DNA from 3 places in the Mesorhizobium sp. IMUNJ 23232 genome. Region 2 is predicted to be linked to each of the others. Evidence: riboswitches for the same ligand, from Rfam matches in the RefSeq annotation. Region 2 holds a riboswitch; each other region holds the start of a gene.
What was found. Region 2 has a riboswitch for cobalamin ahead of ACH196_RS22320 (DUF1636 family protein). Riboswitches for the same ligand answer to the same signal wherever they lie in the genome.
Positions count from the first base shown of each region.

Region 1 (3,267 bases), on a different contig from region 2:
ACGGCCAGTTGGAAAGGTCGGCCGAATCGCGGTCGAAGGTAGTGGCCGGCGTGCCGACCGGATCGTCCGCAAGATTGATGAAGACGAAGCCGCGCCAGACGGAAAGGGCTACGGAGTAAAGCGGATAGTCGGCCTTGTCGAAGCCGGCCGGCAGCGATTTCGACGGCACGCGCACGAGGTCGCCGCGCAACGAATAGGACCAGGCGTGATAGGGGCAGGTGAGCAGCCGCGCCTTCAGCCGGCCTTCCGTCTCGCGGCAAAGCTGCGAGCCGCGATGCCGGCAGGTGTTGTGGAAAGCGCGCAGCTCGCCCCGGTCGTCGTGCAGCACCAGCACCTGCTGGGAGCCCAGCGTGAACACGCGGTATGCAAGCGGCTGTGCTAGGTCGGCCTCGCGGCAGACCATGACCCAGTTGCGATACCAGATCGCCTCCATGTCCCGCTCGAATTCGGCGGTTTCCCAATAGGCGGAGGATGGCAAGGTGGCTTCGGCCGTGGTCAGGCCGTTGTAGGGATCGCTCTGTGCCGATTCAGGGTTCATGGCGCTCTCCGATCGCTTGAGCGGATACCTCGCATCGGGCTTTGTCAACCACTGGCGCGTAGCTTGATGTTTTGCCGGAGGACCTTCGGCAGACGAGCGCAAGGAGTACGTCGATGCCGCGGATGTACAGGGTCACGATTGAATGTCTTGAGGTTCCTGACCAAATCGGGCCGGAAGGCTCGATCGATATCGAGTAGGAGTTTCGCGAACACCGCCCATGGCACATGGACCCGAAATGCACGTTCTCCAACGGCATCATGACACTTAGCGCGACGAATGATTTCGACGGCGATGGACGCGCATTGCTGGACGAATTTTGGGATTGCCTTGCGGCCTATGTCGGCGTGCATGGCGAGATGAAGATTGTCTCGGTCGAGGAGATTTTAGGTCGCGGCTCATGACGCAAACGACGTGGAATGCGCCGGGAATTGGTTTGCCGAATGAAGCGATTACGCCTATGGTGCTGGCGTCGTCGGTTCCGATGGGAACCAAGAGGGAATGCGGTGCGGGCTGTTTGTCCAATGCCGCGGCTGCCCCCGCAACTGTAAGCGGCGAGCCCACCCCGAATGCCACTGAGGTTTGTCCTCGGGAAGGCGGGGTCGGGCGAGAACCCGTGAGCCAGGAGACCTGCCGGCGACAGGTTTGGATCAATGGCCCTCGGGTGGAGGGCGGAAGGATATGGAATGAACACGGCTTCGACCTCTCTCGGCGTACAGGTCTCGGCATCGTCGCGCGCGATGCAACTGGCGCTGGCTGCACTCCTCGGCATCTTTATCGTCGGCTTCGTCGGCTTCTCGCATGTGGAGGCCGCGCACAACGCGGCTCATGATTATCGCCATTCGATGGCGTTTCCCTGCCACTGACGAGGATTTGACATGAGCATCTTTCGCAACGTCGTGTTCATCGCGGCGATCGCGGGGCTGTTGGCAAGCCTCGTGATGGCCGCAATGCAATCCTTCGCCACCGATCCGCTGATCCTGAAGGCGGAAACGTATGAAAACGCCGCCGAACCGGCTCACGACCATGGCGCGCCGGCGGCCGACGCCACCGCGCCGGCCTCCAGCGAGGCGGCTCCCGCAGTCGCTGCGCATGAACACGAGCATGACGAGGAAGGTTGGGCGCCCGCCGACGGTTTCGAGCGTTTCGCGTTCAACGTGCTTGCCAATCTCGTCAGCGGCTTTGGTTTCGCACTGATCCTGGTTGCCGTTTCGGAGTTTGCAGGCGGCATCTCGGGCTGGCGCTCCGGCGTGCTTTGGGGTTTTGCCGGCTTTGCCGTGTTCACGCTCGCTCCCGGGCTCGGCCTGCCGCCGGAACTGCCGGCCATGCCCACCGCCGATCTTGGCGCGCGCCAGGTCTGGTGGATCGCCACCGTCGTCGCCACGGCGGCGGGGCTGGCGCTGATTGCCTTCCGGGGAACGGTTGTGCTGTCGATCGTCGGCGTGGCGCTGATCGTCGCGCCGCATATCGTCGGCGCACCTCAGCCTATCAGCCACGAATCGCCGATCCCTGCTGATCTGCATCACCAGTTCGTGGTCGCTTCCACGGTCACCAACCTGATCTTCTGGGTGGTGCTCGGCGGTCTTGTCGGCGCGATCCGGACGCGGTTCTCCGGCTCCGCGGGTTCGCTGCGCAACCAGCTTGCCTGACAAGGCCTTGCTGACTTTCGTTCTCGGCGGCGCGCGCTCCGGCAAGAGTTCGCACGCCGAGACGCTGGTTACAGTCTATCCCGCGCCGTGGGTCTATATCGCCACGGCGCAGGCCTATGGCGACGAGATGCGGGAGCGTATCGCGCTGCATCGCGCCCGTCGGCTGGATGGATGGCAGACGGTGGAGGCGCCGCTTGATGTCGCCGACGCACTGGCCGCAGTGCCGGAGGGCAGGCCGGTCTTGCTCGATTGCCTGACGCTCTGGCTTTCCAACCACATGCTGGCCGAACATGAAGTCGAAACCGAGAGCCACCGGCTGGCCGATGTGCTTTCGCGCCCGCGCGGCCCCTGGTTTGTCGTGTCCAATGAGGTCGGGCTCGGCATCGTGCCGGACAATGCGCTGGCCCGAAAATTTCGCGACGCTGCGGGCAGGCTCAATCAGGCAGTAGCGGCTGTCTCCGACAGCGTTGTCTTCATGGTCGCCGGGCTGCCGATGCGGGTGAAATGAGATGAAGATCGTCGACGACGAGGAAGCGGCCCGCCACAAGGCCAAGATGGCCAAGCGCAAGGCTGTGCAGGATGCCGAGGTGGCTGGCAAGACCATCGAAAAGGGCCTGCTGATCGTCAACACCGGCCCTGGCAAAGGCAAGACGACGGCGGCCTTCGGGCTGGCGCTGCGCATGCTCGGCTACGGCAAACGGGTCGGCGTCGTGCAATTCGTCAAGGGCGCCTGGCATACGGGCGAACGCGCCGCCTTCGCCGCCTTTGGCGACAAGGTCGTCTGGCATTCGATGGGCGAGGGGTTTACCTGGGAGACGCAGGACCTGAAACGGGATGTCGCGGCCGCCGAGGCGGCATGGGCGAAGGCGCTCGAACTGATGGCCGATCCGTCGATCAGCCTGATCGTGCTCGATGAGTTAAACATCGCGCTGCGCTACGACTATCTTGACCTCGAAGCGGTCGTCGCTACGCTGACGAACCGCCGCGAGGGCCTGCACGTCGTGGTGACCGGCCGCAATGCAAAACCGGCGCTGGTCGAGGCCGCCGACCTAGTCACCGAGATGGGTGCGACGAAGCACCATT
Region 1 covers NZ_JBIRCY010000056.1:44,077-47,343, reverse strand. The annotation lists gene ACH196_RS29715 (aromatic ring-hydroxylating dioxygenase subunit alpha) at 1-538, opposite strand, end outside; gene ACH196_RS29710 (hypothetical protein) at 763-939, shown strand; cobalamin riboswitch at 995-1,188, shown strand; gene ACH196_RS29705 (CbtB domain-containing protein) at 1,222-1,401, shown strand; gene ACH196_RS29700 (CbtA family protein) at 1,414-2,184, shown strand; gene cobU (bifunctional adenosylcobinamide kinase/adenosylcobinamide-phosphate guanylyltransferase) at 2,177-2,692, shown strand; gene cobO (cob(I)yrinic acid a,c-diamide adenosyltransferase) at 2,694-3,267, shown strand, end outside; gene ACH196_RS29685 (class I SAM-dependent methyltransferase) at 3,238-3,267, opposite strand, start outside.
Region 1: it holds a riboswitch for cobalamin, as region 2 does, so the genes downstream of both, ACH196_RS29705 (CbtB domain-containing protein) here and ACH196_RS22320 (DUF1636 family protein) in region 2, are expected to answer to the same signal.

Region 2 (3,267 bases):
AGCCGGATGTTTTTCGCGCGGGCAAGGGCGGCGAGTTGGTCGCAGCCATAGCGCCACCAGTCATAGCCGCCGAGGATGCGCGCCAGGATGACCTTGGCTTGCGCGGCTGCCTTCTCGATCCACAGGTCGACTGACATCGGATGGCGCAGGTCGCGCAGCGGGGCGAGCCGCATCGACGGCAGGGCGTCTCCGCCCCGCCGCCAGGCCGAAGCGATTGCCGCAAGATCGCTGTCGGTGAAGGACAGCGCCACGATGTCCGCCGGCGACTGGGCAAGGTCGACCGGCTCGACCAGATCGTCGAGCGAGGCGGATGTCGTGGGCAGGATGTGCATCGGCGCGATCCTAGCAGATCGGCCCGGCCGAGTTCACTGCCTTGCTGAGGGAGCGCGCCATTCCGGTCGCTATCCCAGCAAAATCCGCTCGACCTTTTGCCGGTCGAGGCCGCGCAGGCCGATCACTACCAGCCTCGAACGGCGGTCGTCGGTGGCGGTCCAGGCGCGGTCGTAATAGTGGTTGACGCGCGGGCCGACGGCCTGCACCAGCAGCCGCATCGGCTTGCCTTCGACCTGGATAAAACCCTTCATGCGCAAAACATTCTCGCTTTCGGCGGCGGCCGAGATGCGGCCGGCAAGGTCGTCCGGGTCAGTCACGTCAGGCAGTTCGACGATGAAGGAATCGAAATCGTCGTGCTCGTGGTCGAGTTCGTCGTCATGGTGGGTTTTCCGGTTCTCGATGTCGTCCTCGACGGCCAGCCCCAGCCCGAGCAGCACGGAAGGATCGACGCGGCCCTGCGCCGTCGGAACCACCTTCACGGCGCGCGACAGGTGTTCATCAATCAGACCCCGAGCCTTGCCTGTCGCCTCGGCGTTCATCAGGTCGCTCTTGGAAAGGATCACCAGGTCGGCGCAAGCCACCTGGTCCTCAAAAACTTCCTCGACCGGATCGTCGTGGTCGAGTGAATCGTCGGCGGCGCGCTGGGCGGCGAGCGCGTCCATGTCGGACGCCACCTTGCCGGCGGCGAGCGCCGGGCCGTCCACCACCGCGACAACGCCATCCACGGTCACGCGGCTCTTCACCGTCGGCCACTGGAAGGCCTGCACCAGCGGCTTGGGCAGCGCCAGGCCGGAGGTCTCGATGATGATGTGGTCGACCTTCGGCTGCATGGCGAGGATCTTGTCGAGCGCCGGCACGAAGTCGTCGGCCACCGTGCAGCACAGGCAGCCATTGGCGAGTTCGATGATGTTTTCCTCGGGGCAGGCCTCGACGCCGCAGCCCTTCAAGATTTCGCCGTCGATACCGACATCACCGAATTCGTTGACGATCAGCGCCAGCCGGCGGCCGCCGGCGTTTTCGAGGATATGGCGGATCATCGTCGTCTTGCCGGCGCCGAGGAAGCCGGTGACGACGGTGCAAGGGGTTCTGGCAAGCGAGGCGGTCATGAAAAATCCTTGAGCAGGGAAGCGGGCGGGATGCGGGCGACGAGCCCGCGTTTCAAAGAGTCGGGGCGGCCGCGCCAGGGCAACATCCCGTCCTGCGAGGTGGAAAACAGCTTTGCTCCGGCAACGAGATCGGGGGCGTTGTCGACTGTGAGGTCGCCGAAGACATAACTCCAGCAGTTTTCGCGCAGCATCGCCGCACTGAGCCGGCGCTTGCAGTTGCCGAGACATTCCAACTGGCGCACGGCGATGCCCTCGCCATGCGCGATCTCTCGGACGCGGTCGCCAAGAATTTCGCCGGGGTGGGGGCGGGCGTCGGAGCCGGTTTCGTCGCGGCAGGACGAGCAGACGATGACCGTCACGCCGGTATCGGCGGATGGCTCGGCAGTCGTCGCTGGGGAGAAGGCGGTCTGGTCCAAACAAAACTCCTTGTCCGGGTCACCCGCCGGACACTGGGATTTCAAGGCTGACGGCAGGTCTCCTGGCTCGCGGCTCCTGCGCCTCGCGCCGCCTTCCCGGATTTTTCGTCCAGTGGCATTCGGCGCGGGCTAACCGCCTACAGTTGCGGGGACAGCCGCGGAGTTGGGCCAAAACCCGCACCGCGTTCCCTCTTAGCCCTTCTAGCGAAGCGCCGGGGACAGTTTACTTTCTTTCCGCGGGATGGTCGCAACGCTTCAAGGTTAGCGCGAGCGGAAAAAAGTAAACTGTCCCCGGCATCCGCCGGTCGGGACCGTCACATGCGATTTACGCCCCAGCGGCGGAAGCTGTCAACGCGGCGGAGCTTGGCAGGACGTCGGCCAGCGCCGGCCCGAGTTCGCCCGCCGGAGTAATCTCGATCCGCTCCAGGCCGAGCCAGCCGCGCATCAGTTCGATCTCAACCGCCAGTTCCTCGGCCGCGTTCGCCGGTGCGCCCGGCTGCGCGTAGGCGGCAAGCACGCGCAGCACGCTAGCCGGGCGGTCGGCCTTCATGTCGACGCGACCGACGATGGTGTCGCCGAGCAGGAAGGGCAGCACGTAGTAGCCGAACTGCCGCTTTTCGACAGGCGTGTAGATTTCGATGCGGTAATGGAAGTCGAACAGCCGCTCGGAGCGGGCTCGCTCCCACACCAGCGGATCGAACGGGGCCAGCAGCGCGCGCGCCTCGACCTTTCGCGGCAGGCGCGCGCCCGCATGGAGATAGGCCGGGTTCTTCCAGCCCTCGACCGAGACCGGCAGCAGATCGCCCGATTCGATCAGTTCCTCCAGGCGGCCCTTCACGTCGCCAGGCGAAAGCCGATAATAGTCGCGCAGGTCGCCATAGGTGGCGACGCCGAGCGCGCGGGCGGACTTTAGCAGCAACTCACGGTGCGCATCCGCCGCCGGCACGTCGGGACGGTCGAAGATTTCCTTCGGCAGCACGCGCTCCGGCAGGTCGTAGAGCCGCTGGAAACCGCGGCGCGAGGCGGTGGTTATCCTGCCGGCCCAGAATAGCCATTCGAAGGCGTGTTTTTCGTCGCTCCAGCCCCACCAGCCGCCCTTACCCTTGGCGCCGTCGATGTCGGAGGTGGCGATCGGGCCACGCGCCTTGACCTCCTGGAAGACCTCTTCGATGAACGGCATCTTGTCGTCGGCCCAGCGGGCAAGACCCTTGTAGATTTCCGTGTCGTCATTGGCGTTCGCCCGCTCCATGCGCCAGCGCATCAGCGGCCAGGTTTCCAGCGGCAGCAGCGACGCTTCGTGCGCCCAGTATTCGAACAGCATGCGTTTTTTGCCCGGCGCGGCGGCATCGTCGAGCAGCGCCATCGGGTAGGGGCCGAGCCGCGAGAACAGCGGCATGTAATGGGCGCGCACC
Region 2 covers NZ_JBIRCY010000033.1:1,942-5,208, forward strand. The annotation lists partial or broken gene ACH196_RS22310 (cobaltochelatase subunit CobN) at 1-332, opposite strand, end outside; gene cobW (cobalamin biosynthesis protein CobW) at 402-1,439, opposite strand; gene ACH196_RS22320 (DUF1636 family protein) at 1,436-1,855, opposite strand; cobalamin riboswitch at 1,890-2,087, opposite strand; gene ACH196_RS22325 (winged helix-turn-helix domain-containing protein) at 2,181-3,267, opposite strand, start outside.

Region 3 (3,267 bases), on a different contig from region 2:
ATCCTCGAGGACGAGCAGCAGGGACCGGCGGCCCGGCAGCTTTTCGGGGACGCGCAAGCGATGCTGAAGAAGATAATCGACGAGAAATGGTTCGCGCCCAAGGGCGTCATCGGCTTCTGGCCGGCCAATTCCGTCGGCGACGACATACGGCTTTTCACCAACGAGAGCCGGACCGGCGACCTTGCGACCTTCTTCACGCTGCGCCAGCAATTGCCGAAACGGGACGGCAAGCCGAATATCGCTCTGTCGGATTTCGTCGCGCCGTTCGAGAGCGGCAAGGCAGATTATCTCGGCGGGTTCATCGTGACCGCGGGCATCGAAGAGGTGGCGATCGCCGAACGCTTCGAGCGGGCGAATGACGACTACAATTCGATCCTGGTCAAGGCGCTGGCGGATCGTTTTGCGGAAGCCTTCGCCGAACGGCTGCACGAAAAAGTGCGCAAGGAGTATTGGGGCTACGCCCCGGACGAAACCCTGACGCCGGATGAATTGATCGGCGAGCCCTACCAGGGAATCCGTCCCGCGCCCGGCTACCCCGCGCAGCCCGACCACACCGAGAAGCTGACGCTGTTCAGGCTGCTCGACGGCGACGGGAACGCCGGCGTCAGTCTGACGGAGAGCATGGCGATGTGGCCGGGTTCGTCCATCTCGGGAATCTATCTGTCGCATCCGGAGAGCTACTATTTCGGCGTCGCCAAGATCGAGCGTGACCAGGTCGAGGATTATGCGCGCCGCAAGGATATGCTGGTCGAGGACCTGGAACGCTGGCTCGGTCCTATCCTGAACTACGTGCCGACGCCGTTTGCGGAAGCGGCGGAGTAATTTCCGGACCGCTGTCGTCTTTGCGCTTGCCCGATGTCGCTTTCGTATGGACGGGACTCGCGCGTCGGTGGTTAGATCACATCGTTCAAGGTGCTCTTCGGGGAATAGGCCGAAGGGATAATTGGGAAGCCGGTCTGATGCCGGCGCTGCCCCCGCAACGGTAGCGAAGCGAAAATTCCGACGGGAGACCACTGGGCCAAAAGCCTGGGAAGGTGTCGGAACGGTCCTGCAAGGACGGCTTCGGAGTCCGGAAACCAGCCTCGAATGAATTGAACTCGACTGATCGCGGTGGGCGGTCAAGGGGCAGAGCGCTTCGGGCCGGTCTCGCTACCATCGATGCCCGCAGCCTTCCACCTCCATCACCACCAAGTTCAGTCCTTGGCTTTGCGAGGACGGACATGGACGCACGCACGGAAATGCTGAAATTGATCCGCAACCGGCGGGACGGCTTCAGCCTGCAGCAACCCTTCTACATCGATCCCGATTTCTACAAGCTCGACATGGAGCTGATCTGGTATCGGGACTGGCTCTTCGTCGGCCACAATTGCGAAATCGCCAGGCCGGGGAGCTTCTTCACCGTCCAGGTCGGCGACTATCCGGTCGTCGTCGTGCGCGGCCGCGACGGCGAGATCCGCGCATTCCACAATTCGTGCCGGCATCGCGGCAGCCGGGTTTGCAACACGGAGCGCGGCACCTCGGCGCGGCTCGTCTGCCCCTATCATCAGTGGACCTATGACCTTGATGGCAAGCTCGTCTTCGCGCGGCAGATGGCCGAGAATTTCGACAAGGCCGACTTCGGGCTGAAGCCGGTCGCCTGCGAAAATGTCGGCGGCTACATCTTCATCTGCCTGGCAAAGGAGCCCGCCGATTTCGCGCCGTTCCGCGCAATGATGGAGCCGTATTTTGCTCCTCACAACCTCGTCGACGCCAAGGTCGCGCACGAGAGCACGATCATCGAGAAGGGCAACTGGAAGCTCGTCTGGGAAAACAACCGCGAGTGCTACCATTGCGCCGCGAACCATCCCGCGCTCTGCAAGACCTTTCCCGAGGCGCCGACGGTCACCGGCGTCAACGGCGCCGAGAGCGATCCGGAGATGCTGGAGCATTGGGCGAAGTGCGAGGCGGCCGGATTGCCGTCGCGGTTCCGCATCGACGATGCCGGCCAGTACAGGGCGACGCGCGCGCCGCTGCTGCGCGATGCCGTCAGCTATACGGCAACCGGCAGGCGTGCGGTTGGCAAGAACCTGTCCGATCGGGTTTCGACGGACCGCATCGGGACGCTGATGCTCTACCACTATCCGACAACCTGGAATCACATCCTCGGCGATCACGCCGTGACCTTCCGCGTGCTGCCGATCAGCCCGACCGAGACCGCCGTCACCACGAAATGGCTCGTCCACAAGGATGCGATCGAAGGCGTCGACTACGATCTTCAGAACCTGATCCATGTCTGGACCGAGACCAATGACGAGGACCGGCGGATCGTCGAGGAGAACGCCTTCGGCATCAGGTCGCCGGCCTACGAGCCCGGCCCGTATTCCGAGCTGCACGAAGGCGGGGTCATCCAGTTCGTCGATTGGTATGCAGGCTTCATGGAACCTCGCCTCTCGGAAGGCGAGAGGCCCGTGCTGCGCAGCGTCGCGTGAGCGGAGGCGGCCATGAACGCGATGACGGATCCGCATCTCTACCGCCACCTCGACGAGATGGCGCCCTGGAACGATCGCCTTCAGATGCTGGAGGTGATCGGCGTCACCGACGAGGCACCGGAGGTCAAAACCTTCACCTTCCGGTCGGACGCGCAGACCTGGTTCCGCTACAAGCCGGGGCAGTTCGTCACGCTGGAATTGCCGGCCGCCGATGGTCCGCTGATGCGCACCTACACGCTGTCGTCCAGCCCGTCGCGGCCGTGCTCGATCTCGATCACCGTGAAAGCCCAGGCAGGCAGCATCGGCACGCGCTGGATGTTCGACAATCTGAAGCCGGGCGTCCGCATCCGGGCGTTCGGCCCGATGGGTGACTTCTCGCACCACAATCATCCGGCGCCCAAATATCTGTTCATCTCGGCGGGGTCCGGCATCACGCCCATGATGTCGATGCTGCGCTGGCTGAACGACTGCGCACCGTGGACCGACGTTTCCTTCGTCAACTGCGCGCGGCGTCCGGAAGAGATCATCTTTCGCAAGGAGCTGGAACTGCTGGGCACGCAGATGCCGGGTCTGTCGCTGGGCTTCATGATCGAGGAGCGCTCTTCGTCGCGCGAGAGCTGGTTCGGCCATATGGGCCGCATCGATGCCGTTCGGCTGCCGCTGCTGGCGCCCGATTTCCAGGAGCGCGAGGTGTTCTGCTGCGGCCCGGATCCGTTCATGCGCGCCGTGCGCGGCATGTTCGAAGCCGCCGGTTTCGATATGCGTTTTTACCACCAGGAGAGTTTTGGCGCGCCGCCCG
Region 3 covers NZ_JBIRCY010000077.1:4,097-7,363, reverse strand. The annotation lists gene metH (methionine synthase) at 1-822, shown strand, start outside; cobalamin riboswitch at 894-1,100, shown strand; gene ACH196_RS33385 (aromatic ring-hydroxylating dioxygenase subunit alpha) at 1,221-2,468, shown strand; gene ACH196_RS33380 (2Fe-2S iron-sulfur cluster-binding protein) at 2,490-3,267, shown strand, end outside.
Region 3: it holds a riboswitch for cobalamin, as region 2 does, so the genes downstream of both, ACH196_RS33385 (aromatic ring-hydroxylating dioxygenase subunit alpha) here and ACH196_RS22320 (DUF1636 family protein) in region 2, are expected to answer to the same signal.